DNA from 3 places in the Ensifer sp. 38_S197 genome. Region 2 is predicted to be linked to each of the others. Evidence: predicted binding sites of a transcription regulator. Region 2 holds the regulator's gene; each other region holds the start of a gene.
The links. The regulator LexA, encoded in region 2, represses DNA repair genes until DNA is damaged. The targets are predictions, from matches to a motif close to TGTTCNNNNTGTGTTCNG.
Positions count from the first base shown of each region.

Region 1: the regulator LexA is predicted to act here: its motif matches at 4,308-4,325, upstream of AC1Z3V_RS19265 (DNA recombination protein RmuC).
Region 3: the regulator LexA is predicted to act here: its motif matches at 5,320-5,337, upstream of AC1Z3V_RS21245 (PA0069 family radical SAM protein).

Region 1 is NZ_JBXOVZ010000002.1:1,264,042-1,274,383, forward strand. It holds partial or broken gene AC1Z3V_RS19255 (methyl-accepting chemotaxis protein) at 1-1,731, opposite strand, end outside; gene AC1Z3V_RS19260 (ribokinase) at 2,133-3,032, opposite strand; gene AC1Z3V_RS19265 (DNA recombination protein RmuC) at 3,082-4,275, opposite strand; gene def (peptide deformylase) at 4,427-4,951, shown strand; gene fmt (methionyl-tRNA formyltransferase) at 5,118-6,053, shown strand; gene truA (tRNA pseudouridine(38-40) synthase TruA) at 6,053-6,796, shown strand; gene AC1Z3V_RS19285 (hypothetical protein) at 6,807-7,403, opposite strand; gene dapE (succinyl-diaminopimelate desuccinylase) at 7,390-8,583, opposite strand; gene AC1Z3V_RS19295 (efflux RND transporter permease subunit) at 8,788-10,342, opposite strand, start outside.
Region 2 is NZ_JBXOVZ010000002.1:2,694,956-2,705,297, forward strand. It holds gene AC1Z3V_RS26145 (class I SAM-dependent methyltransferase) at 1-121, opposite strand, end outside; gene AC1Z3V_RS26150 (cryptochrome/photolyase family protein) at 215-1,663, opposite strand; tRNA gene AC1Z3V_RS26155 (tRNA-Asn) at 1,758-1,832, opposite strand; gene AC1Z3V_RS26160 (hypothetical protein) at 1,992-2,285, shown strand; gene AC1Z3V_RS26165 (thermonuclease family protein) at 2,549-3,205, shown strand; tRNA gene AC1Z3V_RS26170 (tRNA-Cys) at 3,359-3,432, shown strand; gene AC1Z3V_RS26175 (hypothetical protein) at 3,652-3,984, shown strand; gene lexA (transcriptional repressor LexA) at 4,078-4,803, opposite strand; gene AC1Z3V_RS26185 (hypothetical protein) at 5,148-5,444, opposite strand; tRNA gene AC1Z3V_RS26190 (tRNA-Ser) at 5,747-5,836, opposite strand; gene AC1Z3V_RS26195 (septal ring lytic transglycosylase RlpA family protein) at 6,150-7,190, shown strand; gene AC1Z3V_RS26200 (D-alanyl-D-alanine carboxypeptidase family protein) at 7,248-8,408, shown strand; gene tmk (dTMP kinase) at 8,625-9,308, shown strand; gene AC1Z3V_RS26210 (DNA polymerase III subunit delta') at 9,305-10,336, shown strand; gene AC1Z3V_RS26215 (pyrophosphatase) at 10,331-10,342, opposite strand, start outside.
Region 3 is NZ_JBXOVZ010000002.1:1,686,205-1,696,546, forward strand. It holds gene AC1Z3V_RS21215 (AtpZ/AtpI family protein) at 226-585, shown strand; gene AC1Z3V_RS21220 (F0F1 ATP synthase subunit A) at 646-1,398, shown strand; gene AC1Z3V_RS21225 (F0F1 ATP synthase subunit C) at 1,481-1,708, shown strand; gene AC1Z3V_RS21230 (F0F1 ATP synthase subunit B) at 1,785-2,402, shown strand; gene AC1Z3V_RS21235 (F0F1 ATP synthase subunit B) at 2,416-2,901, shown strand; gene AC1Z3V_RS21240 (ribonuclease HII) at 3,205-3,852, opposite strand; gene AC1Z3V_RS21245 (PA0069 family radical SAM protein) at 4,097-5,254, opposite strand; gene AC1Z3V_RS21250 (glycosyl transferase) at 5,438-5,974, shown strand; gene moaB (molybdenum cofactor biosynthesis protein B) at 6,259-6,801, opposite strand; gene AC1Z3V_RS21260 (4-(cytidine 5'-diphospho)-2-C-methyl-D-erythritol kinase) at 6,803-7,717, opposite strand; gene AC1Z3V_RS21265 (tetratricopeptide repeat protein) at 7,725-9,563, opposite strand; gene AC1Z3V_RS21270 (polyprenyl synthetase family protein) at 9,726-10,342, opposite strand, start outside.

The DNA.
Region 1 (10,342 bases), 1.4 Mb from region 2:
GTCGATGACGCCGATGATCCGGCTGACCTCGTGCGAGGACTGCTCGATGCCCTGCATGGCGGCAATCGCCTTCTGCACCACTTCGCCGGACTGTTCGGCGTCGCCGCTGGCGACTTCCACCGACTTGGCGGCAACCTTGGCGTTTTCGGCGCTGGCATTAACCTGCGACGTTAGCTCGTCGAGGGCTGCCGCGGTTTCTTCGAGGCTTGCGGCCTGCTGTTCGGTGCGGTGCGAAAGGTCGTTGGCGGCGCTGCTGATTTCGCTCGTGCCGTTGCCGATATTGACGACCGAGTGGTTGACGGTGCGGATCGTCTCTTCGAGGCTTTCCATCGTCGCGTTGAAGTCGCGCTTGAGCTGGGCGTATTCGCCCGGAAACTCGTCGGTGATGCGGAAGGCGAGATCGCCGGAGGAGAGGTGCGACAGGCCCTTGCCGAGCCGGGCGACGATGTCGCGCTGCAGCGCGCTGCTTTCGGCGCGCTCGGTTTCCGAGCGGTTGCGTTCGTGCTCGGCCTGTTCGCGCTCGTGGCGGGCCTCGCCTTCGAGGCGCTTGGTATCGGCGAGCTGGTGGCGGAAACCTTCGAGCGCCTTGGCAACTTCCCCGGTTTCGTCGGAGCGATCCTGGCCGGTGATTGCCTTGCCATAATCGCCGTGGCTGAGGCTGTTCACATCCTTGACGAGCGCGGCGAGGGGCTTCTGCACGAAGCCGCGGACGGCGAGATAGAGACCGAGAAGCACGGCGCCGAGCACGACGAGGCCGCCGACGATCATCATATAGGTCTGGTCCTTGACCGGCGCATTGATCGCCGAGCGCGGCACGTCGACGAGCACGACCCAGTTGGTGTTCACGCCAGACAGGGCGAACGGATAGACGAGACGGTCGAAGGGCTCGTTGCCATCATAGGTAAGGTTGGAGATGATGCCGGGCTTGCCCGAGGCGAGCGCGTTCGTGACGACGTCGTTGCCCTCGCCGTCATACTGCTTGAGCAGGAGGTCGGGGATCGGCGCGACCAGCCATTTGCCGCTCTGCGACAGAAGGTAGACGCGGCCGGTTTCGAAGGGCTTCAGCTTCGCGAGGCCGTCGGCCAGCGAGGCGAGCGAAATGTCGACGCCGGTGACCCCGAGAAGCTTGCCGCCGGACATGACCGGGTAGGCGATCGAGCTCATCGCGGTCGGAACGTCGGTGTCCTGTGCGGTGTAGGGCTGGGTGATCGCGCCCTTGCCGCTCTTAGCCGCGAGCTTGTACCACTCGGCCGCGTAATCGGCGCCGAAGGTGGAGTATTGGATTTCATTGGTGCGGCTCTTCGACCAGTAGGGCGTGAAGATGCCCTGGTCGTTGCCGCCCAGTTCCTTGTTGTTGACGACGTCCTCCTGGCGACCGTCAAAGGCCTTGGGCTCCTCCGCGAACCAGCTTCCAAAGGCGAAGGGGTTCTGCTCCAGGTTCGCCCTGAGGATGTTGATCACCCCGGTACGCTCCAGCGACTTTTCGGCATGCGCGCGGCCGAGGATGCCGGCCATCGAGCGGGCAGCGCTGGCAAGCTCGCCGACGTCGCCGGCGATGTCCGAGGCGATTGCCCGGGCTTCACCGCTCGCCTGTTCGAGGACCAGCGTTTCGACGCGATCCTGGGTCTGGGAGATGAGAACGAAATTCGAGGCGAGCAGGACAAGTGCGATCGTGCCGCCTGTCACCGCGATCAGTTTGGTCGCCAGCGATTTGGCTTGGAACTTGAACATGAAATCCTCACGTGCTGGAGGTCCGCAGGCTTTCACCTGCGGCGGACGCATTTCGCAATGGGGGTGAACTCCATCATGGAGCGTCAGATGCCGACCGGCATGTTGGAGGCGACCGGGTCTTTCGAGCCGGCTCTCTCAGGGTCCTGAATAGACTGGAGAATCTTAAGATAGGGCCAACGCGGACGTTGTTTTACGTGTTGCTTTGATAAAATTGCGCGCGAAGTTTTATCTCCGCGACATCGGCTGTCCGGATTGCGCAAGCGGTGATTTCGAGGGGTGAAAACAACGCAACGCTGGAGGCGACAAAGAAAAAGCGCGGGCAGATTTCCGCCCACGCCAAGCTCGATTTTGCGATGCGTTGGTTTGCGTGTTTGGCCGCTCCGGCTCAAACCCATCGCGAACTAGAGGCGCGCCGCCACTTCCGAAGCAAGCGGGATCGAGGGCTGTGCGCCGCGTTTCAGGCAGGCGAGCGAACCGGCAACGGCCGCACGGCGCAGCGCGTCGGGGAAAGCGATGCCGGCATCGAGGCTGGCGGCGAGGTAGCCGCAGAAGGTGTCGCCGGCGCCGACCGTGTCGACCGGTTCGATCTTCAGGCCCTTGGCTCGCTGGATCTCACCCTCATGTACGGCCACGACGCCTTCGGCGCCGAGCGTGACGATGACCGTCTGCCCCGTTTCGGCATGAAGTGCTTTCATCGCCTCCTCGCGCTCGGCAGTGCTGATACCGCTCCTGCCGGCGAGCAGTTCGAACTCGGTCTCGTTGGCAATCACGATATCGGCCATGCGGCCGAGGCGCGCTGCCTCCGGCGTCAGCGGGGCGATGTTGATGACCGAACGCACGCCTTTCTGCTTCGCTGCGGTGAGTGCCTTCTCGACCGAGGTGGCCGGGATTTCGAGCTGCAGCATCAGCGTGTCGCCGGGCGTCATGCCGTCGACGGCCTTGACCGCATCGGCCTCGTCGACGGTCGCATTGGCGCTGGCGACGACGACGATGACGTTTTCACCGTCGCCACCGACGAGGATGTGCGCGGTGCCGGTCGGCTCGTTTACCGTCTTGGTCAGAGACAGGTCGGTGCCGGCGCCCTTCAGGAGTTCCAGCGCGCCGTCGGCGAAACTGTCGGCGCCAACTGCGCCCGCCATCTGCACCGTCGCGCCGGCGCGTCGTGCGGCAAGCGCCTGATTGGCGCCCTTGCCGCCGGCGGCGGTCGAGAAGCCCGTTCCGGCGACGGTCTCGCCGGGCTTTGGAAGGCGTGCGGTGGTGGCGATCAGGTCCATGTTGATGGACCCAAAAACAGTGATCATGTGAACATCCTGTTGACTGGCAAAGTGGGCCGGAGAGTGCCCGACTGCGTCAGTCCTCGTCAACCACCCGCAGGCGCAATTGCCCGACGCGGTTGTCGGCAGCGGCGCGCTGATCGCTTGCCTCTCGCGTGCCCCCCTCGGCCTCGAGCTCGAGCGCCTCGATCTTGGCGCCGCGGCGGGTCAACTTGCCGGAGGAAACCAGGATATCCTCAACATCCTTCTGGCTCATGGCGAAGTGGCCCTGAAGCTTGCGCACGCGCTCGTCAAGGCGGCCCAGATCTTCCATCAACCTGGCGACTTCGCCCTGGATCAGATGCGCCTGCTCACGCATGCGCGCATCCTTGAGGATCGCCTGGATCACCTGGATCGAGAGCAGCAGCAGCGATGGCGAGACGATGACGACCCGCTGGCGATGCGCCTTCTGTACGATCGCTTCGAAATGCTCGTGGATCTCGGCGAAGATCGATTCCGATGGCACGAAGAGAAAGGCGGTGTCCTGCGTTTCTCCTGATATCAGATATTTGCTGGCTATATCGCGTACATGCGTTTCCATGTCGCGGCGAAAGAGCTGGGCGATCTGCTGGCGACGCTCCGGGGTTTCTGCATCACGCATTGCATTCCAGGCTTCCAGCGGAAACTTGGCGTCGATGACGAGCGGTGGCTGGCCATTCGGCATGCGGATGGTGCAGTCGGGCCGCGCGCCGTTGGACAACGTCGTCTGGAACTCAAAGGCGCCCATGGGCAGCCCGTCGGCGATGATCGCTTCCATGCGCGATTGGCCAAAGGCGCCGCGCGTCTGCTTGTTCGACAGAATCGCCTGCAATCCGGCCATGTCCTTGGCCAGCGACTGGATATTGTTCTGGGCGGTGTCGATGACCGCCAGCCGCTCCTGAAGCCGCCTGAGATTCTCGTGTGTCGCCTTCGTCTGCTCCGTGATCGATGCGCCGATGCGGTGAGTCATGCCGTCGATGCGCTGGCTGAGCGTCTGGTTGAGTTCCGCCTGCCGGGCGCCGAAAACCTCGGCCATGGCGGCGACCCGCCCTTGCATCTCCGTTTGCGCCGCAAGCAGCATCGCCATCTGTTCCTGGCGCTCCTCGTCGCGGGTATCCCGCCGCCGCGCAAGCGCCATCAGGACGGCGACGATGACCACAAGCCCGGCGGCAATCGCGAGATGGCCCAGCGTGATCGGCAGGGAGCCGACGAAAAATAGCGGTTGGGCAAGGGGGAGGGGCGCAGGTTCCATGCGCCAAACCTAACAGATTCTCTCGTGAAGTGTAGATCAAAACGAGAACATTTGCATGGGGCGGTTAACGTCAAGCGAAGCGCGAGCGGGTGGCGCAGGCAGCAAGGCAATTTCCTTGCGCGCCGATGGAAAGATCGGCTATGGGAGCAGCATGACGATCAAGCCGCTTATCATCCTTCCCGATCCTGTGCTTCGGCAGGTTTCCACGCCGATCGAAACCATCGACGCGGACATCCGCCGCCTGGCCGATGACATGCTCGAAACCATGTACGACGCCCCTGGTATCGGCCTTGCCGCGATCCAGATCGGCGTCGCCAAGCGCATGCTGGTGCTCGACGTATCGAAGGAGGGTGAGGAGAAGTCCCCGTTGGTCTTCATCAACCCCGAGATCGTCGCTTCGTCCGATGCGCGCTCGGTTTACGAGGAAGGCTGCCTGTCGATCCCGGATTATTACGCGGAGGTCGAGCGCCCGGCTTCGATCACCGTCAAGCATCTCGACCGTGACGGCAAGGAGCAGACGATCGAGGCCGATGGCCTGCTCGCCACCTGCCTGCAGCACGAGATCGATCACCTGAACGGCGTGCTGTTCATCGATCATATTTCCAAGCTCAAGCGCGACATGGTGATCCGCAAGTTTACCAAGGCCGCCAAGACCCGCGGCGCGAAAGCGATCTGAGCCGCCGAACGGGCAGCGGCCGAGACGAATTGCGCCGAGGGCTTGATTTGCGGGCGGGAAACCCGTTTGAAGAGGCCTGAATCTCTGGAGCAATTCCAGGAAAAGTGTGAAACGGTTTTCCGTCCGGAATTGCGCAATTTGAACTGAGAGGACGGAGTCCACCGCCTTGTCGCTTCGCATCATCTTCATGGGCACGCCGGAGTTTTCGGTGCCGACGCTGGCAGCACTCGCCGAAGCCGGCCATGAGATCGTCGCCGTCTACACGCAGCCGCCGCGACCGGGCGGCCGTCGCGGGCTCGATTTGCAGAAATCGCCGGTACACCAGGCGGCGGAGCTTCTGGGTGTACGCGTGCTGACGCCGGTCAACTTCAAAGACGAGGCCGATCGCCAGACCTTCCGCGACTTCGAGGCCGATGTCGCCGTCGTCGTCGCCTATGGTCTGCTTCTGCCGGAGGCGATTCTCACCGGCACCAAATACGGCTGCTACAACGGCCACGCCTCCCTTCTGCCGCGCTGGCGGGGTGCGGCGCCCATCCAGCGCGCCATCATGGCCGGCGATCACGAGACCGGCATGATGGTGATGAAGATGGACAAGGGGCTGGATACCGGCCCGGTCGCGCTGACGAAGGCGGTCCAGATCGGCGAGACGATGACGGCGGGCGAGTTGCACGACCGGCTGATGCAGGTCGGCGCTACCTTGATGCGGGAGGCGATGGCGAAGCTCGCGGCCGGCGATCTGCCGCTGACGGAGCAGGCCGAAAAAGGCGTCGTCTACGCCCAGAAGATCAGCAAGGCGGAAACCCGCATCGACTTCTCCCGTCGTGCCCGCGAGGTGCACGACCATATCCGCGGCCTGTCGCCCTTCCCGGGCGCCTGGTTCGAGCTCGAGATTGCCGGCAAGCCGGAACGCATCAAGGTGCTGAACTCCGAACCGGCCTCAGGCTCCGGCGAGCCCGGCACGGTGCTCGACGACAACCTCACGATCGCCTGCGGCGAAGGTGCGGTGCGGCTTACGCGCCTGCAGCGCGCCGGCGGCAAGGCGCTCGGCGCCGCCGACTTCCTGCGTGGAACGCCGGTGGCCGCCGGTACGAGGGTCGGCTGATGCCGCGGTTCAAGCTGACCGTCGAATATGACGGCTCGGACTATGTCGGCTGGCAGCGGCAGGACAACGGTCAATCCGTGCAGGGGGCGATCGAAAAGGCGATCCTGTCCTTGACCGGTGAGACCGTCTCGATCCGCGGTGCGGGCCGTACCGATTCCGGCGTGCACGCCAGCGGCCAGGTCATGCACGCCGATCTCACGCGGCCATGGAAACCCTATACGCTGCGCAACGCGCTGAACGCGCATCTGGGGCTTGCCGGCGAGCGGGTGGCGATCCTGGAAGCCGAAGAAGTGTCGCCGGAGTTCGACGCGCGCTTCTCGGCCCTGCGCCGACATTATCTCTACCGGATCATTTCACGGCCGGCGCCGCTGGCGCTCGAAGCCAGGCGGGCCTGGTGGGTGCCGAAGCCGCTCGACCACGCGGCGATGCACGAAGGCGCGCAGCGCCTCGTCGGTCATCACGATTTCACCACCTTCCGCTCCGCTCATTGCCAGGCGACGAGCCCGGTGCGCACGCTCGACCGGCTCGACGTCGCGCTCATCGGCGGCGTCATCGAGATCCGCGCGACGGCGCAGAGCTTCCTGCACAACCAGATCCGCTCCTTTGCCGGTTCGCTGAAGCTGGTGGGCGAGGGCAAGTGGACGCCGGACGACCTGCAGGCGGCGCTCGAAGCGCGCGACCGCAAGGCCTGCGGCCCCGTAGCCCCGCCCGAGGGGCTTTATTTCCTTCAGGTGGATTACTGATCTCGAAGCTCTAGCTCGGGATCAGGCCGAAGATGCGCTGCAAGAGATCGCCGATCATCATCGAGGGTAGCAGGAAGAGGGCGGTCAGCGCCGAGGCCAGCAGGGTCTGGTTGCCCGTCACCATGCGCAGAAGCCGGAAGAGCACGGCGATGCTGACGACGAGCAGCGTCAGCCAGATCAGGCTCGTCAGGCCCTGGCTGCCGGGAATGGTGAGCCGTATCGCCGCGGGCATCGCCATCGCATAGGAAAGCGGAACGGAGAGCCAGTTGGTAGTGACGACGATCGGGACGACGGCTCCGGCAAAACCGAGCGGACGCGACAAAAAGGCGATCAGCACCAGCGGCAGCAGCCAACTGACGAGATCGACGACGAGCAGCTTGAAGATAAAGCCGGCGCCGATGGTCGTGCCGGCGGGCATCGCCGAGAGATAATAGAGCCGCCAGGACGCCCAGGTGACGGCGATCGCCGGCAGGCACCAGAGCATCGACGCGAAGGATCGCCAGAGGCCGCTCTCGCTGAAGTCGAGCCAGCGGAAACCCTCCTCGTTGCCCTGCGTCAAGAGCCAGAGGCCCTTGATATAGGCAAGCACCTCGTCAAGCAGCGGCATGACCGAACCAGCTGTAGATGAAGGTCTCGTAGATATTGGTCAAAGTCTCCAGGTCGGCGACGGCGACGCGCTCGTCGACCATATGCATGGTCTGGCCGACCAGACCGAATTCGACCACCGGGCAATAGTCCTTGATGAAGCGCGCATCCGAGGTACCACCTGTCGTCGACAGCTTCGGCTGCCGGCCGGTGACCGCCTCGACCGCACCGGAAAGCGAATCGATCAATGCGTTGTTGCGCGTCAGGAACACGTGGCTCGGCCTCTCGGCCCAGGTGATCTCGTAGCGGACGGGGGCACGATCCGGGCGCAGGCTGCCGGCGGCGGCGGCGCGATCGAGCCGCGCGGCGATCTCCGCCATCAGGCTTTCGGCCGTCCAGGTGTCGTTGAAGCGGATGTTGAAGGCGGCAGTGGCCTTGGCCGGAATGACGTTGACCGCGCTATTGCCGACGTCGATCGTCGTCACCTCCAGGTTCGATGCCTGAAAACTCTCGGTGCCGTTGTCGAAGGGCGGATCCATCAGCGCCTGCGTCAGTTGCAGGATGCCGCGCACCGGATTGTCGGCGAGATGCGGATAGGCGGCATGTCCCTGCACGCCGTTGACGGTGATGCGGCCGGAGAGCGAGCCGCGCCGGCCGATCTTGATCATGTCACCGAGGCTCTCCGGGTTGGTCGGTTCGCCGACGAGGCAGGCATCCCAGCGCTCGCCCTTGTCAGCCGCCCATTGCAAGAGCTTCGTTGTGCCGTTGATCGCCGGTCCCTCTTCGTCGCCGGTGACGAGGAAGGAGACCGAGCCCTTCGGGAGCCCGTGCTTTTCGATGTGGCGGGCGACCGCCGCGACGAAGCAGGCGATGCCGCCCTTCATGTCGACGGCGCCGCGGCCGTACATTTCGCCGCCGGCGATCTCGGCCGAGAATGGTCCGTGGCTCCAGGCGGCTTCGTCGCCGACCGGAACGACATCGGTATGACCGGCGAACATCAGGTGCGGGCCCTCGGTTCCGAGCCGCGCATAGAGGTTTTCGATATCGGGCGTGCCGACGTCCTTCGCCAAGACGCGATCGACCGTAAAGCCGAGCGGCTTCAGCATGGCTTCGAGGGCGGAAAGCGCTCCGCCTTCGGCCGGGGTGACCGAGGGGCAGCGAATGAGGGTGGCGAGATTGGCGATCGGATCGGTGGGGGTCATCTAACGCTATGCCGTCTGCATGGCCGCTGGGCCAAAGGAATGGAGGCTGCTGGTTTATCCGATCGCCAAGGAACTGTCACGTGGGATGGGAACCGTCACGCAGGACGCAAAACGGCGCCGGGCCTGGGCGGAGGCGCGGCGCCGCAGCTTCGACGGGCCGGAGTGATCCGGCCCGCCTGAAGATCGCGAAAGGAGGGGAGGGCCTTACTCGCCGGGCGCGAGATGCGGCGCTTCGATTTGGGCTCCGGCGTGCTTCAGCGGCCGCTCGCCGGTGAGCTTGCGGATCAGCACGTAGAAGACCGGGGTCATGAAGATGCCGAAGGCCGTGACGCCGATCATGCCGGCAAAGACCGCGATACCCATGGCCGAGCGCATTTCCGCACCGGCGCCGGTGGACGTCACCAGCGGCACCACGCCCATGATGAAGGCCATCGAGGTCATCAGGATCGGGCGGAGACGCAGCCGGCTCGCCTCGATCGCAGCCTTGACCGGCGTGCTGCCGGACAGTTCCAGTTCGCGGGCGAACTCGACGATCAGGATAGCGTTCTTCGCCGACAGGCCGACCAGCACGATCAGACCGATCTGGGTGAAGACGTTGTTGTCGCCGCCCGTCAGCCAGACGCCTATCAGCGCCGCCATGATGCCCATCGGCACGATCAGGATGATCGAGATCGGCAGCGTCAGGCTTTCATACTGGGCGGCGAGCACGAGATAGACGAGCAGCAGCGCCAGCGGAAAGACCAGGATGCCGGAGTTGCCCGCCAGGATCTGCTGGTAAGTAAGGTCGGTCCATTCGAAGCTGATGCCCGGCGGCAGGGTTTCGGCGGCGATCTTCTCGATGGCAGCCTGTGCCTGGCCGGAGGAGAAGCCCGGTGCCGGGCCGCCGTTGATGTCGGCGGACAGGAAGCCGTTGTAGCGGATCGCCCGCTCGGCTCCGACCGTCTGCTCGACCTTCAAGAGCGCCGACAGCGGGATCATCTCGCCGGACTGCGAACGCACCTTCAGCTTGCCGATGTCGTCGGCATGGCTGCGGTAGTTGGCGTCCGCCTGGATGCGCACGCTGTAGGTGCGGCCGAAAGCGTTGAAGTCGTTGACGTAGAGCGAGCCCAGGTAGATCTGCAGGGTTTCGAAGACGTCGGTGACGGCCACGCCGAGCTGGCGCGCCTTGACGCGGTCGAGGTCGGCATAGAGCTGCGGCACGTTGATCTGGTAGCTCGAATAGAGCCCGGCCAGTTCCGGCGTCTGGTGGGCCTTGGCGAGGAAAGCCTTGGCCGCCTCGTCGAGTGCCTGGTAGCCGAGACCGTTCTTGTCCTCGATCTGCAGCTTGAAGCCGCCGGTCGTGCCGAGACCCTGGACGGGCGGCGGCGGGAACATGGCGATGAAGGCATCCTGGATCGCGCCGAATTCCTGGTTGAGCTGCATGGCGATCGCGCCGCCTGACAGTTCGGGTGTCTGGCGTTCCTCGAAGGGTTTCAGGGCGACGAAGACGATGCCGGAGTTCGACGAGTTGGTGAAGCCGTTGATCGACAGGCCCGGGAAGGCAATGGCGTTTTCGACACCCGGATGCTTCAGCGCGATCTCGCTCATGCGCTTGATCACGTCCTCCGAGCGATCGAGCGTCGCGGCATCCGGAAGCTGGGCGAAGCCGATCAGGTATTGCTTGTCCTGGGCCGGCACGAAGCCGCCGGGGATGGCGCGGAACAGCGTGAAGGTGACGCCGAGCAGCACGACATAGACGACCATGATCAGCGACTTGCGC
Region 2 (10,342 bases):
CCAGTGCGTTCAACACCATCCGTGCCTTCAGCGGAAAATCACGCAACACCGTTGCCAGATTGCCGGAGGAAAGCTCTTCCGCGCCGTCGAATGCGGCAAAGTCGGCTTCCGGACCACGCATACACCATCCCCTCAGCGGTTGCATCCGTAAGGAGAGCCTAGCGGCAATCGGCCGAGACGCCAACTGTGGAATTCTACCGGGGGCTTGTATCCGTCACGGTTCTCTCGGCGCGCTTGCGATCTCGCCGAAGGCTGCGAGCGCCCGTTCCCGCGCACTGGCGTGGTCGACGATCGGATTTGGATAGGTCGTGCCGAGTTCGATGCCAGCCGCTGCCAGGACGGCGGCAGGAGCGGAAAAGGGGCGATGGAGATAGCGCCGATCGAGCCGCCCGAGTTCCGGCACGAAGCGCCTCACATAGGCTCCGTCCGGGTCGAACTTTTCGCCTTGGAGAACAGGATTGAAGATCCGGAAGAACGGCGCCGCGTCGGCGCCCGATCCCGCGACCCATTGCCAGCTTGCCGCGTTGTTGGCCGGATCGGCATCGACCAGTGTGTCGCGAAACCATTGCTCGCCTTTCCGCCAGTCGATCAGCAGGTCCTTGATCAGGAACGAGGCGGCGATCATGCGCACGCGATTGTGCATGTAGCCATGTTGCCAGAGCTGGCGCATGCCGGCATCGACGATCGGGAAGCCGGTCAAACCCTTCGTCCAGCGGGTGAAATCGTCCTCACGGTCGAGCCAGCGGAAATGGTCGAACCGGCGATCGAGGTTGCGGTGCGGGAGTTCCGGATAGTGAAACAACAGATGGTAGGAGAACTCGCGCCAGCCGATTTCCTTACGAAACGTGGCAACGCCTTCACCGTCCGCGATCTGCATTCCCTGCGTCGCGTGCCAGACCTGCGCCGGCGAGATCTCTCCGAAAGCGAGGTGAGGCGAGAGCAGGGATGTGCCGTCGGTGCCCGGGAAGTCGCGGCGAACCTTATAGTCTGCCAGCTTCTCGTCGATAAATTCGTGGAGGCGCGCAACGGCACCCTGCTCGCCCGGCGTCCATATCTCGCTGAATGTGGCTGCCCAGTTGGGCTTCTTCGGTAGCAGCGCCCAGTCACTGAGTGTTTCCGATTCCGGCCAGATCCCCGGTTTCGCGACATGTCGTGGTTCATCGACGGGCGGCGAGGGGACGATTTTGGATTCGAGCGCACGCCAAAATGGCGTGAAGACGCGGTAAGGGCCGCCTGTCGTCGTCAGCAGGCGCATAGGCTCGTGCAGCAGTTGCCCGGGAAAGCTCTCCGCGATGATTCCCCTGGCGGCGAGTGCTTTTTTCAGGGACGTATCGACCGTGATGCCATTCGGATCATAGCGCCGGTTCCAATTGACGCGACTGGCGCCCGTGGTCTGCGCCACATCGCTGATGACATCCAGCGGGGCGCCGGAGCGGAAGATGAGTTGCGAGCCGTGGCGGCCGAGGCGGGCAGCTAAGGCCTCCAGCGAATGGTGCAGCCACCATCGCTGCGCCGCACCCAGTGGGCCGTTGCCGCTTTCATCCGGCTCCCGGATATAGAGCGGAATGACGGGGGCCTCAGCCGCCGCGGCCGCAAGGGCCCTGTTATCGGCAAGGCGCGGATCCTTGCGGAACCACACGATGATCGGCGCCGCCTTTGTCATAGGTACCGTCTAGAATGGGATTGATCACCCGGGGAACATAGGTGCAAAATGAAAAAGAGCCATTCGCATTTCTGCAAATGGCTCTCTTTGAAACTGGCTCCCCGGGCCGGATTCGAACCGGCGACCTATCGATTAACAGTCGAGTGCTCTACCGCTGAGCTACCAGGGATCATCCGCGCCGCTGTTTCGCTGTGCGCTTCAGAAGTGAGGCTGCTAATACGCATGCTTTTCTGATTTGCCAAGCGGTTTTTTCAAAAAAAATGACAAGTTCGGTTGCGAGGCTGTGGAGAAGCCCCCAATTGTGGGAAAAGACGCCGGATAGCGAATGATGAATAAAAACAGGAAGCAGACGCACTTCGGGATTGATCCGCAGACGCGCCAGATCGTGCTCGGCAAATGGCGCATCACGCTGCCGCAATCGCCGCTGCTGCGTATCCTGCTGGGCTCGCTGCTGGTGTTCTGCGGCTTTCTCGGCTTTCTGCCGGTGCTCGGCTTCTGGATGATACCGCTGGGCCTCATCGTTCTTTCGCACGATATCCCGTCCGTTCGCCGCCGCCGCCGTCGCTTGGCTGTCTGGTGGGCACGCTGGCGCGGACGCGCGAATTCCTCCAACGGCTCGTGACCCAAGAGCTGCCGCCCACTTTTTCGATAGATCGCGAAACATTTGATCGATCTGGATCGCAACCAGCCTGAGCGCTTCCCGCTTCTCCACCATTTGATTCCCACCGAACCAGCGAGCCCCTTGTTGAGGGAGGGCGCCGAAAACTTTTCGGCAACCCATCAAACGCATAATGCGGTCGCGAATCAGGATGGGGACGCATGGCCAAAGCCACTACGAAACGTCGAAGCCGGAATTCCGGTCGGAGCAGGGGTAAACAAGGTGGAATGGCACCGTGGTATCTGGCTGCGGCGCTGACCATTGGCGGCGTGGTCGCCTATGATCACCGCGCCGAATTGAAACACTGGCCGGTGGCATCGGACGTGCTGGCCTTCACATCGCGCCACGAATCGAAGCCGAAGCCCGTTCGCGCCGCTCAGAAAACGGACGAGCGTCCCGCCCAGCAAGTCGAGAGGCAGAAACCGAATCCGGTGACGAGAGTCGCGCTTGCCACGCCGGTGCCGTCCGTTGACGTCGGTGCAAAGGCGCCGACACCTGAAATGCGGCCGAACGAGGAAGTGAAGACGGCATCAATCCGCACGGATCAGTTTTATTTCTGCGGGATTCGCAACGACAATTGCGTGATCGACGGTGCCACCTTCCTGTACCGTGGCGAAACGATCCGCGTGGCAGACGTCGACGCACCGCGCATCCGCCAGGCGAGCTGCGACAAGGAGCGTTCGCGCGGCTTTTACGCCAAGCAGCGCCTGCGCGAACTGCTGAATGCGGGTGACTTCAAGCTGGAAGCGGCGAGCGGCCGTCCGGATGCCAAGTCCGGTGAAAAGCTGCGGCTGATCACCCGCGGCGACCAGTCCATCGGGCGCGTGCTCGTCAACGAAGGGCTGGTGCGGCCATGGACGGGGCACGCGACGCCCTGGTGCTGAAGCCAATCCGGGATGCGATCGGCGGAGCTTCGCGATCGCTCTGTGGAAAGTATCTATCTTGCAAATCGACGGCGCGTTTTTCGGAAAATGCCTCTTGCGGTTTTTCTGCAATCATTCTAAATCCGCGCCAACGCTCGGTTATCCGAGCTGTGAGGCCTCGTGGCGGAGTGGTGACGCAGAGGACTGCAAATCCTTGTACCCCGGTTCAATTCCGGGCGAGGCCTCCAAAAACTCTCACCTCATTCTCGTGTGAACAGACGTTCTGCCTCAGGGCAGAGCGATTGCATGATTGTTGCTTTGCCTCCACACGCCCGCGCAAGCCACGTTTTCTAGGTCTCGTTCGGATCTTATCGCTTCGGTGAAATCGGTAGAGGGGGAACGATGACTCCGCTGGCATCAGCCGCATCGGTAGCGTCCGTCATCATCAAACGGAGGCAATGGCATTTATGAAAGCGAAACTTGTCCTGACGGGACTGGCCCTCTTTGCTGCGACCGCTATCGAGGCGCGGGCAGAGGACCTGGTTTTCAAACTGAAGAACAACACGAGCGCGGTACTGACGAACTTTTACACGTCGCCCGTAGGCGTCAACGAGTGGGAGGACGATGTTTTCGGCCGGCAGGTGCTGAACCCCGGAGAAGACATGGAGATCACCATCGCCGACGGCCGGGATGTCTGCAAGTACGACATGCGCTTCGAGTTCGAAGAAGGCTCTGGCCTCGATACGACCGAAGATACCCAGGACCTCTGCGAACTCGGCGAATACACGATCCACGAATAAGCGGCGCGACGTCAGATCGTCGCAAACAGACAAAGGGCCTCGCCGCTGCTTACAGCGGCGAGGCCCTGTCAAACATCAGATTTTGTCCGGAGGTCAGTGGTAGCGGCGGATCAGTCCGACGAGCTTGCCCTGGATTTTCACCCGATCGGGCCCGAAAATCCGTGTCTCGTAGGCGGGATTTGCGGCTTCGAGCGCAATCGATGCGCCCTTGCGTCGGAAGCGCTTCAGCGTCGCTTCCTCGTCGTCCACGAGCGCCACGATAATATCGCCGGGATTGGCCGTGTTGCTATTGCGGATGATCACCGTGTCGCCGTCGAAGATGCCGGCTTCGATCATCGAGTCGCCCTTGACTTCGAGGGCGTAGTGTTCGCCGTTGCCGATCATGTCGAGCGGAACGGTGATGTCATGCGTGTTGTTCTGGATAGCCGAGATCGGCACACCGGCAGCGATGCGGCCCATCACAGGCACTGAAACCGAACTATTTTCGGCCATTGGCGCCGGCTTCGGCAGCGCGGCTGGAGGAGGTGCAGCCGGTTTGCCGAGGCTGCCCTCGATCACGCTCGGCGAGAAACCGCGGCGCGGCTGCTGCTGGCTGGATGCGTAGGCTTCCGGAAGCTTGATGACCTCGAGCGCACGGGCCCGGTTTGGCAGACGGCGAATGAACCCGCGTTCTTCGAGCGCCGTGATCAAGCGGTGAATGCCGGATTTCGACGCCAGGTCGAGCGCATCCTTCATTTCATCGAATGACGGCGGTACACCCGACTCCTTCATGCGTTCGTGAATGAACAGAAGCAATTCCTGTTGCTTGCGGGTCAGCATGGCACGTCGCTCCAGAGGCGTGAAACAAATCAAGAACAGACACTATCTGTTCCATATGTGTTCTGCAAGTGCCTAAAATTCCGTGAATTCAGGCAATTGGCGCGTCTGCGCCTGTCGATCGGTCACTTTTACGGGAGCAAAGCGGGTTTGGGCGATGAATACGTGCGAAATGGGGCCCGCGGCGTGGCACATCGCGAGGCCGTGGGTTTGATTCGAACGATTCGTGAGCGTTGTCGTGGAGCAGGCCAGGGGATGCGTTCAAGTGGAATCGTTGCAGCGGAAAGGTGCCCCGGAAACAAGGGTGCTAGAGCGACCTTGGTGCGTTCATCGGAACGCACGGCGCTTTAGGCCGGCTGCGTGGTCGAGCAGGCGTCTTCGAATTCCCTCACCGTCTCGGGGGTGTTGTCTTCGGGAAGCACGGCGTCCGCCGCATCGGTCGCGACAGGGGTGTCGCCGTCATAGACGAACGACTGGATGTAGAACGCGATCGCGCCCTTCCACACTTTGCGTCCGTCGATCTGATGGCAGGGAACGGCGGATTCGAAATCGGTCTGCAGTTCGTCAACCGTGGCGGCGCTGAGCTTGACGTCAGGCATATTGGGCGATGCGACTATCGAAGCGAGGAGCAGGGCGGCAAGCACGGTGATCGTCCACTTTGATGCAAGGGTGGGACTACGGGTCGGTTAACGATGTGAACCGCGCTTTCGTTCCGGAGTCCAGCAAGCCTGGCAATCACGCTGACGTGTTCAACAGCTCTTTGAGTGTAAGCTGTGACTGTTTTACGTCATGCAGCCGATGCAGAAAGGCGGAGAACGGAAGTTGCCGTGTCGGGATCGGTGCGGGCGTGGCTGATATCGAGGATCGGCACGTCTTTGCAGCAGCGGCGCTCACTATAGTGAGTGCTGCGACAACGATGCCGGCGCCAGCGCATTTTCAGTGGGAATGGCGGACAGGGTGGGATTCGAACCCACGGTACGGTCTCCCGTACGCTGGTTTTCAAGACCAGAGCCTTAAACCACTCGGCCACCTGTCCTTGCCTGAAGTTGGCGCTAATGGCCTACCGGGCACGGCGTTATTGCGCGAAGCCCTGTCGCTTTGCAAGATTTAACATGCATCGCCGAAAGATTTTCTCGGTGGCCGTGCCTGAGGGCGCAGGCCTGCTGCGCCGGCAACCATCTGTAAACCATAACGCATGAAATCCCGCGCTGATCTGTGGATGAGTTCGCATTTTTGCCTTGTTGCTGTCATGGTTCATCGACTGTTCCGTTTCGGGACGCCGAGATTTCCGCTGGGGGCATGAGCGGAAGGTTTCGAGTACGGCTTATTCGATCGATGTTGTGGGACAGATGACATCCAGTAAAAATGCGGCATATCTGGTCAAGGGATTGCGCCTTGCGGCGGTCCCCATGCTGTGCGTAACGCTTGCGGCCTGCGGATCCACGTCGAGCATCAAGAAGTCCAAGTCGCGCAGCAAGGAATACTTCGCCGAATCCGTTTATGGTGTGAAGGCGAGCCCGCGCGTTGCCAACGGAAACAATATTCCGAAGGGCGGCGGACGTTACCAGGTCGGCAAGGCCTATCAGGTCAAGGGCAAATGGTATCAGCCGAAGGAAGACTTCGGCTACAACAAGACCGGTGTCGCTTCCTGGTACGGCTCGGCATTTCACGGCCGGCTGACTGCCAACGGCGAGGTCTACGACAAGGCGCATCTGTCGGCCGCCCATCCGACGTTCCCTCTGCCGAGCTATGCGCGCGTCACCAACATGGAAAACGGCGCGTCGGTGATCGTGCGCGTCAACGACCGTGGCCCCTATGAATATGGCCGCATCATCGATGTCTCCTCGAAGACCGCCGATATGCTCGACATCAAGCGCAAGGGCAGCGCGCAGGTGCGCGTACAATATGTCGGCCGCGCGCCGCTCGAAGGCAACGACATGCCCTATCTGATGGCTTCTTATGTCCAGAAGGGCGAACGTGGCCCGAGCGTGATGCCGGAGGGCCAGATCGCGACCGGTGTGATGGTCGCATCGAACGAGCCGTTCCGCAATCAGAGCCTTGGCACGCTCACCGTTCCCGCAAAGGCTTCGCTCGACGTCGGCGAACCGGTGACGGCACTTGCCGCGCCTGTGCCGCAGTTCGCCCAGCCGCAGTCGCTGAATGAGTTCGTGATGCTCCCGGAGATCGGCCCGATCCCGCGCGAGCGGCCGGAATTCATCCCGATGCCCGACGGCAACGCGGCCTACGCGGCAGCCTATTACGAAGTTCGCGTCAGCGACGCCGAGTCGCCGTTTGAAGCGATCATGGCAGACAAGAAGCAGCTTACCCCCCAGGTGATTGTCGATTACGCGAAGCACCAGAAAGCAAGCGGTTCTGTCCGACAACCGTAAGCGGCGTTGTGCCAAAATGACCACGCTGCTATGGCCAAGGGGAAACGGGAGTTTCCCATGCGCATGAAGATGTTTTCGGCGGTGTTTTTCGGTGGTGTGTTGTTTGCTGGCGCCGTACTTGCGCAGACGCCGACGCCTGCCTTCGATACCAAGGCAAAGCAGATCCTGCTGGTCGATGCCGAAACCGGCACCGTGCTCTTCTCGCGTGCCGAAAACCAGCCGATTCCGCCGGCATCACTCGCCAAATTGATGACGATGGAAGTCGTGGCTGAGGCTCTCGGCAAGGGCGAACTTTCCGCCGAAACCACCTTCGAGGTGTCCGAGCATGCCTGGCGTACCGGTGGTGCCCCGGCCGGCACCTCGACGATGTTTGCCGCATTGAAATCCCGCATCCGCGTCGCCGACCTGTTGCAAGGCGTGGCGGTGCAGCTTGCCAATGATGCCTGCATCATCCTTGCCGAGGGCATGACCGGCAACGAGGCCGCTTTTGCCGAGCGCATGACGGCGCGCGCTCGCGAGCTCGGCATGCCGGTTGCGACGTTCCGCAACGCCACGGGGCTGCCTGATCCCGGCAACCAGATCACGATGAGCGAACTGGTAACGCTCATGCGGCATCTCCATGAGGCCCATCCGGATCTCTACCGGCTCTATTCGCAGCCGGAGTTTGAGTGGAACAAGATCCTGCAACGCAACAAGAACCCGCTGATCTCGGCCAATATCGGTGTGGACGGACTGGCGACCGGTTTTGCCGAAGGCTTCGGTTTCTCCCTGGCCGCCTCGCTGCAGCGCGGCGGCCGCCGGGTCTATCTCGCCATGGGCGGTCTCGAAACCGACAAGGAGCGCATCGAGGAGAGCCGCAGGGTGCTCGATTGGGCGATGACCGCCTTCGAGAAGAAGCGGATTTTTGCCGATGGGGAAGCGATTGGCGAAGCGGCCGTCTATGGCGGCGATGCGTCTCACGTCCCCCTGGTGGCGGGCGGTCCCGTCGACGTGCTGTTACCAGTCGACAACCCGGAACGGCTGACGGCACGGATCGTCTATAGGTGGCCCTTGCGTGCACCGGTGGCGGCTGGAACGGAGGTCGGCGTCGTCAAATTGTGGAATGGCGAGAAACTGCTGCGCGAAGTGCCGGTCAAGACCGCCAGCGCCGTGGGGCAGGGCACGTTGACCAGCCGCGCTCTCGATGCGCTGCAGGAGCTGCTGTTCTTCTGGATTTAGTCGCCCTATCTGCGGTGAGCCTGTTCCTGCCAATTCATCGCCGCCTGACGGTTTCGCACCGCGGACCAATCGGCTAAACAGGGCCGGAGCGGGATGAGGAAAAGCGTGTGCGGTTTTCCGCCCGCATCCCGGTCTAACTTATGAGAACCGGTCATGATGATTGGGTCGATTCGACCCAATCATCATGACCGGGGTCGCATGCCGATATGGGAAAGCATGGTGTCGCTGAAAAAAGGTCTGTTCGTAACATTCGAGGGCGGGGAGGGTGCCGGCAAGTCGACGCAGCTCCGCCTTCTGGCCGAATCCCTGCGCGCTCACGGCTACGAGGTGCTGACGACGCGCGAGCCTGGGGGATCGCCCGGCGCCGAAGCGGTCCGCCACGTGCTGCTTTCGGGGGCGGCGGAGGCCTTCGGGGTTAAGATGGAAGCGATTCTCTTTGCCGCGGCCCGCAGCGACCACGTCGAAGAGGTCATCCGCCCGGCGCTCGAACAGGGCACGATCGTGCTTTGCGACCGCTTCATGGATTCCTCGCGCGTCTATCAAGGGATCACCGGCAATCTCGAACAAAGCTTCGTCGAAAGCCTCGAGCGCGTGGCGATCAACGGCGTCGTGCCGGATCTGACCGTGATTTTCGATCTGCCGGCCAGCATCGGCCTCGAACGGGCGCAGCGGCGCGCCGGCGACGACAATCCCGACCGTTTCGAGAAGGAGCAACTGGAGACGCACGAAAAACGGCGGGAGGCCTTTCTCGATATCGCCAGGCGCGATGCCGAGCGATGCCGGGTGGTCGACGCGACGCAACCCGTCGAGGCCATCGCCGCCGAGGTGCTTTCGCTCGTGGAGTCGCTGCTGCCGCACGGTAACGGCGCCGACGCTGCGACCGAGGAAGTCGTGTCATGAGCGCGGAAAGAGCCGGCGTCCTGGATGGCGCCATCGCGCCCGCCGAGAACAATCGGCTATTCGGCCATGAACAGGCGGAAAGCTTCCTGGCGCAGAGCTACCGCTCCGGCAAGGGACACCACGCGATCCTGATCGAGGGGCCGGAGGGGATCGGCAAGGCGACGCTCGCCTTCCGCTTTGCGCACCACATTCTGAAACATCCCGAACCCGCTGAAGCGCCTGCCGCGCTTTCCGATCCCGATCCGTCTTCCGCCATCGGGCGGCAGCTTGCCTCGGGTGCCTCGCACAATCTGCTGCACCTGACGCGGCCGATCGATGAAAAGACGGGCAGGGCGAAGGGCGCGATCACGGTCGACGAGGTTCGGCGCGCCGGCAAGTTCTTCAGCCAGACGTCCGGTACGGGCAACTGGCGGATCGTCATCATCGACCCGGCCGACGACCTCAACCGCAATGCTGCCAATGCCATCCTGAAGATACTCGAGGAGCCGCCGCGCCGCTCGCTTTTCCTGGTGCTGACGCATGCGCCTGGAAAATTGCTGCCGACGATCCGCTCGCGCTGCCTGCCGCTACGGCTGAAGCCGCTCGACGCCGTTCCGCTCCGCCAGGCACTGGCTCATCTCGGATTCGATCTCGAGGGCGAGAATGCCGAGCGCATCGTCGCGGCCGCCAATGGCAGCGTCGCCGAAGCGCTGAAGCTGATCAATTATGGAGGGCTGGAGATTGCCGCGACCTTCGATGGGATCCTCGCAGGGCAGGGCCCGGCGGTCCGCAAGGACATGCACAAGCTGGCGGACGTGCTCTCGGGCAAGGACAGCGAAACGATCTTCGAGTTTTTCCAGGCGCTCGCCAGCGACCGCATCATGCGCGACGCGCGCGAGGCCGCGATTGCCGGAGACATCATGCGCGCCGAGCGCTTCGCGCGGCTATCGGCCTCCGTGACCGAGCGCCTGACGGTCAGCGACGCCTACAATCTCGACCGCAAGCAAACCATCCTGTCGCTGCTCGACGACATGAAGGCGGCGCTATAGCGTCGC
Region 3 (10,342 bases), 1.0 Mb from region 2:
TCCTGCGACAACCTTGTCGCGGATCATGCTTTGTGCCTCTAACCATTTGAATTATCATAATAATATTGTCCACGCCCAAGCAGCCCGCATGCCTTGACTATGCGGGTGCCTAAAACTATGTTGCGCGCGACTTCAAATGGGGCCGAAACGTGGCTTGAACGATGGCCTATTGTATGACCGAAATCGCGGTCTGAGACCCGATTAGGACGGCAAGGGAGTGGCCACGTGGCGGAGAAACCTGAAGAAAGTCTGGAAGCGCGGCTGAAGCAGCTCGGCGAGAAGATTGAGGCCAAGAAGCCTCATGCGTCTGATGCAGCAGAGGCCCGTGCCGCCGACAGCCGCAAGGGCTATGCGGCGGCGATGAAGCTCTCGAGCGAATTCATCGCCGGCATCGTTGTCGGGGCGTTTCTGGGCTATCTTTTGGACCACTTTGCGGGTACAGGGCCGTGGGGCATGATCGTCTTCCTGCTTCTTGGCTTCTGCGCCGGCGTGCTGAATGTGCTGCGCTCGGCCGGTATGGTGGCGACATCGGAAGCCGGAAGAGATGGCTCTGGGAATGACAAGAAGGACGGAGACGCCCACTGAGGCGTTGTCCCGAAGAAAACGGTTTCCGCTCTCGGGCGGGCAGAACGAAAGAGAAGCGCGGTGTCAAACGATCCGACCCACCAGTTCCTGGTCAACAAGATTGTCCCGATCGAGATTGGCGGAATTGACTTTTCCTTCACCAATGCGTCGCTGTTCATGGTCGCGACCGTGGGTGCTGCCGCAGGCTTCCTTTATCTGACGACGTCGCAGCGCGGTCTGATCCCGACCCGCATGCAGTCGGTCTCCGAAATGTCCTACGAATTCATCGCCTCGATGCTGCGCGAAGGCGCCGGCAGCGGCGGCATGAAGTTCTTCCCGATGGTGTTCTCGCTGTTCATGTTCATCCTGACGGCGAACCTGCTCGGCATGATGCCCTACTTCTTCACGGTCACCAGCCAGATCATCGTCACCTTCGCGCTCGCCGTCTTCGTTATCGGCACCGTCATTCTCTATGGTTTCTACAAGCACGGTCTCGGCTTCCTGAAGCTCTTCGTGCCGCATGGCGTTCCCGGCGTGCTCTTGCCGCTCGTCGTCGCGATCGAAATCATCTCGTTCCTTTCCCGCCCCATCAGCCTCTCGGTCCGTCTCTTCGCAAACATGCTGGCCGGCCATATCACGCTGAAGGTCTTCGCAGGCTTCGTCACCTCGCTGAGCGCCCTTGGCGCGCTCGGCATCGGTGGTGCCGTCCTGCCGCTCATCATGACCGTCGCCATTACCGGTCTTGAATTCCTCGTCTGCTTCCTCCAGGCCTATGTCTTCGCGGTACTGACCTGCATGTACCTCAACGACGCTGTCCATCCCGGAAGCCACTAAGGAATAACAGTCGCTTGCTTCCGGCCGGCCCGCCGCCGGAAGCGCAATCCTAAGCCGCAACACCATTCGAAGGAGTTCAAACATGGAAGCGGAAGCAGCAAAGTACATCGGCGCAGGTCTCGCTTGCCTCGGCATGGCCGGCACGGCTCTCGGCCTCGGCAACATCTTCGGCAGCTACCTGTCCGGCGCGCTGCGTAACCCGTCGGCTGCTGACGGTCAGTTCGGCCGCCTCGTATTCGGCTTCGCCGTTACGGAAGCTCTGGGCATCTTCTCGCTGCTCGTAGCCCTGCTCCTCCTCTTCGCCGTCTAATATCGGCTGGAGTTTCGGCCGCGGCCCGTCAAACGGCCGCGGCCGCGCATATTCTTGAGTGCACCTGGAGGTGAGCATGTTTGTGACCGCGGCCTATGCCCAGCAGTCAACCACCACTGAAGGCGCCGAAGCACACGATGCCGCTGCGGCCGGTGAGGTGCACACCGAAACGGGTGTGGCCCACGAAGGCGAGGCTGGCTCCGGCGTGTTCCCGCCCTTCGATTCGACCCATTTCGCATCGCAGCTGCTCTGGCTCGCGATCACGTTCGGCCTCTTCTATCTTCTGATGTCGAAGGTTATCATCCCGCGCATCGGCGGAATTCTCGAAACCCGTCACGATCGGATTGCTCAGGATCTCGATGAAGCGTCCCGCCTCAAGGGCGAAGCCGACGCGGCCATCGCCTCCTACGAGCAGGACCTGGCAGCGGCCAAGTCCAAGGGTCACAAGATCGCTGACGACGCCCGCGAATCCGCAAAGGCCAAGGCCACGGCAGACCGCACGGCCGTCGAAGCCGATCTCGCCAAGAAGATCTCGGCTGCAGAAGACCGCATCGCCGACATCAAGGCAAAGGCCCTGGCTGACGTCGGTGCCATCGCTGAGGAAACCGCGACCGCTGTCGTCAAGCAGTTGATCGGTGGAACCGTCACCAAGGCCGAGATCACCGCTGCCGTCAAGGCATCGGCTGGCAACTGAGGAGCACTGAGCTATGCATCTTGATGCAACTTTCTATGCCTTCGTTGGCCTGATCCTGTTCCTCGCGCTGATCGCCTATCTCAAGGTTCCGGGCATGATCGGCAAGGCGCTCGACGCCCGCGCCGAAAAGATCGGCAACGAGCTGACCGAGGCGAAGCGTCTGCGCGAAGAAGCACAGAGCCTTGTCGCCGAATACCAGCGCAAGCGTAAGGATGCCGAGGCGGAAGCTGCCGGCATCGTCGCTGCGGCTCAGCGCGAAGCCGAAATGCTGACGGCGGAAGCCAAGCAGAAGACCGAGGAATACGTTGCCCGTCGTACGGCTCTCTCGGAGCAGAAGATCAAGCAGGCCGAAAGCGACGCGATCAACGCCGTTCGCTCCGCTGCCGTCGATCTGGCCATCGCCGCTGCCGAGAAGGTCGTTGCCGCCAAGGCCGACGCCGGTGCACAGAACGACCTGTTCAAGAAGGCACTCGGCGACGTCAAGGCGCGCCTGAACTAAGTCCTGGCACATTTCCGATTGAAGAGAGCCCCGCCCCGTGCGGGGCTTTCTCTTTGAGCCATGCGCCTGGGATCGGCTGCAGGCTCGGGCTTGCCGGCGATGCGGTGAACGGTCGCGGAGGTCTTTTGGGCACAGGTCCCCGGTTCGCGGCGAGCGCATCTTGCGCGGCACCAGCGAGCTCCCGCAAAAACTTCTGCTTGAAAGTGTAACCTCGTCGGCGCGTGGTGTCACTGGGCGCGTGCTGGCGTCTCGCTACTATTGCAAGTAGGCGGCCGGCGCACTTCCGAGAACCCTGCGCGGCTTTCAGTCCTGTCGCAGCGGACGGAAGCTCATACGGTGCAGGGCGCAGGGGCCATGGGTCTCTATGGCGCGACGGTGGGTCACGGTCGCATAGCCGGCATGGACCGCGAAGCCATAGCCTGGGTGGGCCAGATCGGCGCGGGCCATCATGCGGTCGCGGGTAACCTTGGCGACGATCGAAGCGGCCGCGATCGATAGCGACCGCGCGTCACCCTTCACGACAGCCTTGGCGTGGCAAGAGAGCCCAGGCGGCACGTCGCGGCCGTCGACGAGCACGAAGCGCGCGGCGGAGGGAAGGCCCGCCACAGCACGCCGCATCGCCTCCAGGCTTGCCTTGCGGATATCCGTGGCATCGATCGTGCCGGCGGAGGCTGAGGCGATCGATACGTGCGATGTCGCGAGGATTTCCTCGAACAGCTTCTCGCGCGCCTGCGCGCTGAGCTTCTTGCTGTCATCGAGGCCTTCGGGAATGGCGTCCGGATTCAGGATGACTGCGGCTGCCACGACCGGCCCTGCGAGCGGGCCGCGGCCGGCCTCATCGGCGCCAGCGACCGGCCAGAAACCGTCGCCCTTTGCCGAGAGTTCAAAACTGAAATCGGGCGCTTCGATGATATCGGGAAAAAGGGGAGAATCGGACGACCTGCGAGACATGAGTTTAATTCGCATGATCGACCGATTCTCTTCAAGCCCCCAGGTCCGAGTGCGGCGGCGGACGGGGGGATAACCGATGCCCCAGGCGGGGGCAGGGCATCGGAACTGCTTTGTGACCTTCCAATGTTCACACCGGTTACCTGAAGGGAGGGAGGGATAGCTCTCCCATTTCCCGGGCATCCTCGGCGCGTGTCGTCGGTCACAAATCCGGAATAGCCATCGCGAAGGCCATTCCGGAGAACCTTCAAAGGAGCGAGAGTTGCACCCCCGTTCCGAGTGGCGGCACGAACAGATCGTCGCGAAGCTGCCGGCGCGTCGGGTTGAAGCCGAGGCGCTTGATGGCGAGATCGAAGCGGCGGCCGATCTGCCAGGCATAGGGACCGGCGCCTTTCATGCGCTTGCCGAATTCGGCGTCATAGTCCTTGCCGCCACGCATGGAGCGGACGAGCGACATGACGTGTCGGTAGCGATCCGGATAGTTGCGCAGCAACCAGTCGCGAAACAGCGGGCTTACCTCCAGCGGCAGCCGCAGGAGCACATAGCTCGCCTCCGTCGCCCCGGCTGTCCTCGCCGCTTCCAGAATCCTTTCGATCTCATGGTCGTTGAGTGCCGGGATGATCGGCGAGACGAGAACGCCGGCGGGAATGCCGGCCTCGGCCATGGCGCGAATCGCCTCCAGCCGCTTGGCCGGTGTCGCGGCGCGCGGCTCCATCGTTCGCGCCAGCTTGCGGTCCAGGGTCGTGACCGAGATGCCGACCCGCACCAGCCCCTTCTCGGCCATCGGCGCGAGAATGTCGATGTCGCGGGTGACCATCGCCGACTTGGTGACGATCATGACCGGATGGCTGGCATCTCTCAGCACTTCGAGGATTTGACGCATGATGCGCCATTCCTTTTCGATCGGCTGATAGGGGTCCGTGTTGGTGCCGATGGCGATTGGCCTGACCTTGTAGTCCGGTCGCGCCAACTCGCGCTCCAGCAGCCGCGCCGCATCCGGCTTGGCAAAGAGCTTCGCCTCGAAATCCAGACCGGCCGACAGGCCCATGAAGGCGTGCGTCGGCCGGGCGAAGCAATAGATACAGCCGTGCTCGCAGCCGCGATAGGGATTGATCGAACGATCGAAGGAGATGTCGGGGGATTCGTTTCGGGTGATCACCGTCCGTGGCTTCTCGACCTGGACTTCGGTCTTGAAGGGCGGCAGATCCTCCAGGCTTTCCCAGCCATCGTCGAAGCTCTCCCGCGCCTGCGGCTCGAAGCGGCCGGACATGTTGAGCCCCGCGCCGCGTCCACGGCGGCGGTCGATGTCGATCCGCAGGCCCGTTGCGCTCATCATCGCTTCGGCGACATCCGCCGTATTGGCGGGCGCAAGCGCGCCCTGCCTGATCTGAGACAGCTCGTTCATTGGAATCTCCCCGGAATCAGATCTTTGATCCCGTTTTGTTCTGATTATTTTCCTATCGCGAATACGAGAACAATTCAAGAACAAAAAACAGGGCCGGTCTGGTCGGGGATCCGCGCTTCCCGGTTCGCGACCAACGCCGGCCGGGCATGTAGCAATTGTGGCGGTGATGCGGTAGGACGAGCTATGCTGACGATCATCATGGAAACGCAAGACAACGAAGCCGAGCTGGTTCAGACGCTGTCTGTGCTCGTCGCCGGCGCCGTGGAGGGCCTGGTCAGCGATGTGATCATCCTCGATCACGGCTCCAAGGACGGCTCGTCGCGCGTGGCGGAAGCGGCCGGCTGCCGCTTTTGCGTCGACTGGAATCTCTGCGAAATCGTGCGTTCGGCGCGCGGCGAATGGCTGATGCTGCTGGAACCCGGTGCCCGTCCGATCGGCCGGTGGGTCGACGAGCTTGCCGAGTATGTCGCGCTCAACAGGGCACCTGCGCGCTTCTCCGATTCCAGAATCCACCGCAAGCCGTTCCTCAGCCGCTTGGTCCGGCGGAAGAAACCGCTGGAAGCGGGTTTCCTGATGAGCAAACACGATGCGCTGACGGCGGCTGAGGGCAACCGATGCCTTGGTGACATGACGAATGTCCGGACCGTTCGCAAACTCTCGACGGAACTCGTTCCGGCCTGGGTTGCCGTCGAAAACAGGCAGGTGCCGGGGCCTCGCTGATTGCCGCATGAGAAAGGTGCCAGTCCCCAGGGGACGGCACCTCAAGGTGGCTCTCAAATGACCGTGTCTGGTAAATTTCTTGCCGGGCAGCATTCTGGCTGCACGTCGTATTCCCTTGTCCTCCCCGCCCGGGGAATAGCCGGGGGAGGCGTCTTTGCAGCCCGAAGAAAGGTGCGGCGGCCGATCTCGCTGGGCTGACATCGGACGCTAATGACGGGAAAAATGGCTGTCTGTTACAACGGTAACAGATGCGCCCGACGAGCGAGGAGCGTGGCGGCTTCGGCTCAGCCGCGTTTCAGGTGTTCGTCGAGCCGCGGCATGATCTCGACGAAGTTGCAGGGCATGTGCCGGTAGTCGAGCTGTTGCTTCAGGATGCCGTCCCACGCGTCGCGGCAGGCGCCCGGCGATCCCGGCAGAACGAAAATGAAGGTGGCGTTGGCGACGCCGCCGGTCGCACGCGACTGGATGGTGGAGGTGCCGATCTTCTCGTAGGAGATCCGATGGAAAACCTCGGAGAAGCCGTCCATGCGTTTTTCGAAGAGTGGCTCCAGCGCTTCCGGCGTCACATCCCGGCCGGTAAATCCCGTACCGCCCGTCGTGATCACCACGTCGATCGCTGGCTCGAGCGTCCAGGCCTTCACCTGCTCGTAGATCCTCGCCTGATCGTCTGGCACGATCGCGCGTGCTTCCAGGCGATGGCCTGCGTCGCGCACGCGCGATTCCAGCGTGTCGCCTGATTTGTCGTCGGCGAGCGTGCGCGTGTCGGACACCGTAAGAATGGCGATTCCGACGGGAATGAAAGGGCGCTTTTCGTCGATGCCGGCCATTCTACCTGTCTCTCCCTGTCGTGTTGCAGGCGAGAACGTACCAGCCGGGCTGTGCCGCCGAAAGAGTGCGCGCTGTCGCAACCGCGCGTTCACTGTCGTCGAAAATGCCAAAGCAGGTGGCGCCCGAACCTGACATCCGGACCAGAATCGCTCCGGCTTCCGTGAGCGCCTGGCAGACGTCGCTGATCACGGGCTGCAATTGCTGCGCCGGCGGCTGCAGGTCGTTGCGCATCGTTGCCATGGCCGACAGCCAGTCGTCCATCGTCTTCATGTCCTGAGGCAGGACGAGCGGCGGATTGGTCTTGTTCGCGAGCGTCCGGAAGACGACAGGCGTCGAAACGCCGACGAGCGGATTGACCAGAACCAGGGGCAGGGATGGAAGGTCGGCAAGCGGCGTGATGTCCTCGCCGATACCTTTCGCGAAGAGGGACATGCCGGCGAGGCACATCGGTACGTCCGCGCCGAGCGTCAATGCCATCGAATCGAGTCGGGAGGGTTCGATCGTCGCGCCCCAAAGCTCGAGCAGTCCAAGAAGCGTTGCCGCCGCGTCGGCGGAGCCGCCGCCGATGCCGGAAGCGAGGGGGAGGTTCTTTTCGAGATGCAGATGGACAGGCCCGGCAGCGGCGGGGTTGCGGGACCGCAGCTCTTCACGCAGGAGGTCTCGCGCCTTTAGAACCAGATTTCCGCCCTCAGCGCTGGCATCCATCGGCAGTTCGGGCGCAAAGGGCCCCGACACGGTGAAGAGATCGGCGTCTGCCGATGCAAACCCGATCCGGTCGCCGCGATCGGCAAAGGTGACGAGACTTTCGAGAAGATGGTGGCCGTCGGCCCGCTGGCCGACGACGTGAAGCGCCAGATTGATCTTTGCGGGCGCCGCGCGCGTCAGCGTGAAGCCCGCAATGCCGTCCTCGGTCATGGATCGATCAGGACTTCTTGTCCGGCGCCGGCGCTTCCGGGACTGCCTTTTTTGGCGCGGTTTCCTTGGCATCGGCCGAGGCCGGAACCTCTTCCTTCAGCGGCGGCAGACCGTTTTCGATCTTCGCCTTGATCTTCGGGATTTCGGCTTCCTCAGGCTTCAATTCCAGCGTCTGCGTCCATTGGAACACCGCTTCAAGCTTGCGGCCGACACGCCAGTAGGCATCACCAAGGTGGTCGTTGATCGTCGGGTCGCCGGCCATCAGTTCAGCCGCCTTTTCCAGTTCCACCACCGCGTCGTCGAAGCGGCTCATGCGGAAATAGGCCCAGCCGAGCGAATCGACGATGTAGCCGTCGTCTGGCTTCAGTTCGACCGCCTTGCGGATCATCTCGAGGCCTTCGTCGAGGTTGATGTTCATGTCGACCCAGGAATAGCCGAGATAGTTCAGCACCTGCGGCTGGTCCGGGTTGAGTTCCAGCGCCTTGCGGAAGTTCGGCTCGGCCTTGTCCCAGAGCTTCTGGCGCTCGTAGGCGATGCCGCGTTGGAAGAACACGGTCCAGTCGCTGCGCTTCGGCACGGGCCCGATCTGTTCCACGGCCTTGTCGTAGAGCTCGCCCATCTCCTTGTAGTCCTTGGCATCGGAGAGCACGCTGCCATAGGCGAGATAGTTGCGGATGTTCTTCGGATCGACGTCGATCAGCGCTTTCAGGTGCTTCTTCGCCTCGTCGACCTTGCCGATGCTGGCGAGACTCAAGCCGAGCTGCAGTTCCGAGACCCGCCGCATCGGGGAGGTCTCCGGTATCGCCTTATAGAGTTCGATCGCCTCGTTCGGCTTCTTCAGGTTCTCGGCAATGCCGCCGAGCATCACCAGAATGTCGGCACTGTCGGGGTCGAGCCGGCGAGCGGTCTGCAGGTAGAGCGAAACGATGTCCTCGGCGCCGTCGCGGTTGAGCGCGGCACCAATGGAGAAGAGCACCGCTGCCGTACCCTGGCTGGCGTTCTTGACTTGCTGTTCCTGCGGAACCCCGTTCTCGATATCGGCCCTCAGCGCCTGCAGCGGCGTATAGTTGTTGACCATGTTTTCGCCGACGGCGACGGTGTCGAGCGCCTTCTGCTTGTTGCCTTCGCGCGCCTCGAAACGGGCGAGCGCTTCGACCGCCCGCATGAAGGTGTCAGGCGCCGCACTCCCGCCTTCGCGATCCAGAATGGCATCGTTGAGCCTGGTCCGGGCTGTCTGCTTGTCGCCCGCCGCAACCGCGATCGCTCCCGCGTGATAGTTCTTGAACACGCGGAACCAGTCGGGACCTTCGAGGCCGTTGATCTGTGCCAGCGCTTCCTTCGGCTTGCCCTGGCCGAATTTCGCCCAGGCCGAAAGCAGGCCGTTCATCAGCCGGTCGAGATCGTTGGGGCCCTGGTAGTTCAGGAGCTTCTGCGCATTGCGATACTCGCGCTTGCGGATCGCTTCGATCGCGCGGATCACGGTGGTGATGCGTTCGACGGCCGGGTCGGACTTGAGTTGATCGGCAATCTTCGCGCCTTCGTCGAACTGGCCGGCCATCAGCAGCGTGATCATCAGACGCTGCTTGACGTCGTTGTTATTGGGTTCGAACTGCAACGCGATCTTGTAGAGCTCGGTCGCGGATGCGAAGTCGCGGTCCGTATCGGCCGTACGGGCAGCGAGGAAGGCGCCCGCGAAGGTGTTCACCGACTTGATGTCAAAGGGTTCGCTTTTTTCCTCAACCGCGGCGGCCTTGTCTTCCGCGAAGGCCTGGTGGCTGCCGCTGACTGCGGCGAGAGCCAGCAGTGCTGCGCCGCTGAGGAGGCGGAGGATCGTCATTTGCCGCATGTCAAACCTTTCGTGCCGATTGCTCGGCCTTGCGCACCACTAAGGGTTGTTATCGGAGTCAGCCACATATAGCCCAGCACAACTCTTGAGGAACAGAATGGCTTTTTTGGCGCAATGCGGCAAGAAATTCCTGTCGTTCGTCCCGGTACGGTCGAGGTCCCGTCAGCTTACCCGATCGATGCAGAAGTCGATCACTTCCGTGAGAGCCGATTTCCAGGGAGAAGTCGGCAGCGGTGCCAATGCATCGCGGGCGATCGTGCCATAGTGCTGGGCGCGCGCAATGGTATCGCTCAAGCCGCCGTAGCGCTTGATCAGGCCGAGCGCCTTGTCGAGATTGGCATCGCTGCTGTCGCCGCCTTCGATTGCCTCGCGCCAGAACGCACGGTCTTCCGCTGTCCCGCGACGATAGGAGAGGATCACGGGAAGCGTGATCTTTCCTTCACGGAAATCGTCGCCGACATTCTTGCCGAGATCGCTTGACGAGCCGCCATAGTCGAGCACGTCGTCGACGAGCTGGAAGGCGAGACCGAGGTTCATGCCGTAGGACTTCAGCGCGTTGCGATCGGATTTGCTGGTCCGGGCGACGATCGGCCCGACTTCGGCGGCAGCGGCAAAGAGGGCCGCGGTCTTTGCGCGGATGACCTGCAGATAGTCGTCCTCGGTCGTTTCCATGTTCTTGGCAACGGAAAGCTGGAGGACTTCGCCTTCGGCGATGACGGAAGCTGCAGTCGACAGCACGTCGAGCGCGTCGAGCGAGCCGACATCGACCATCATGCGGA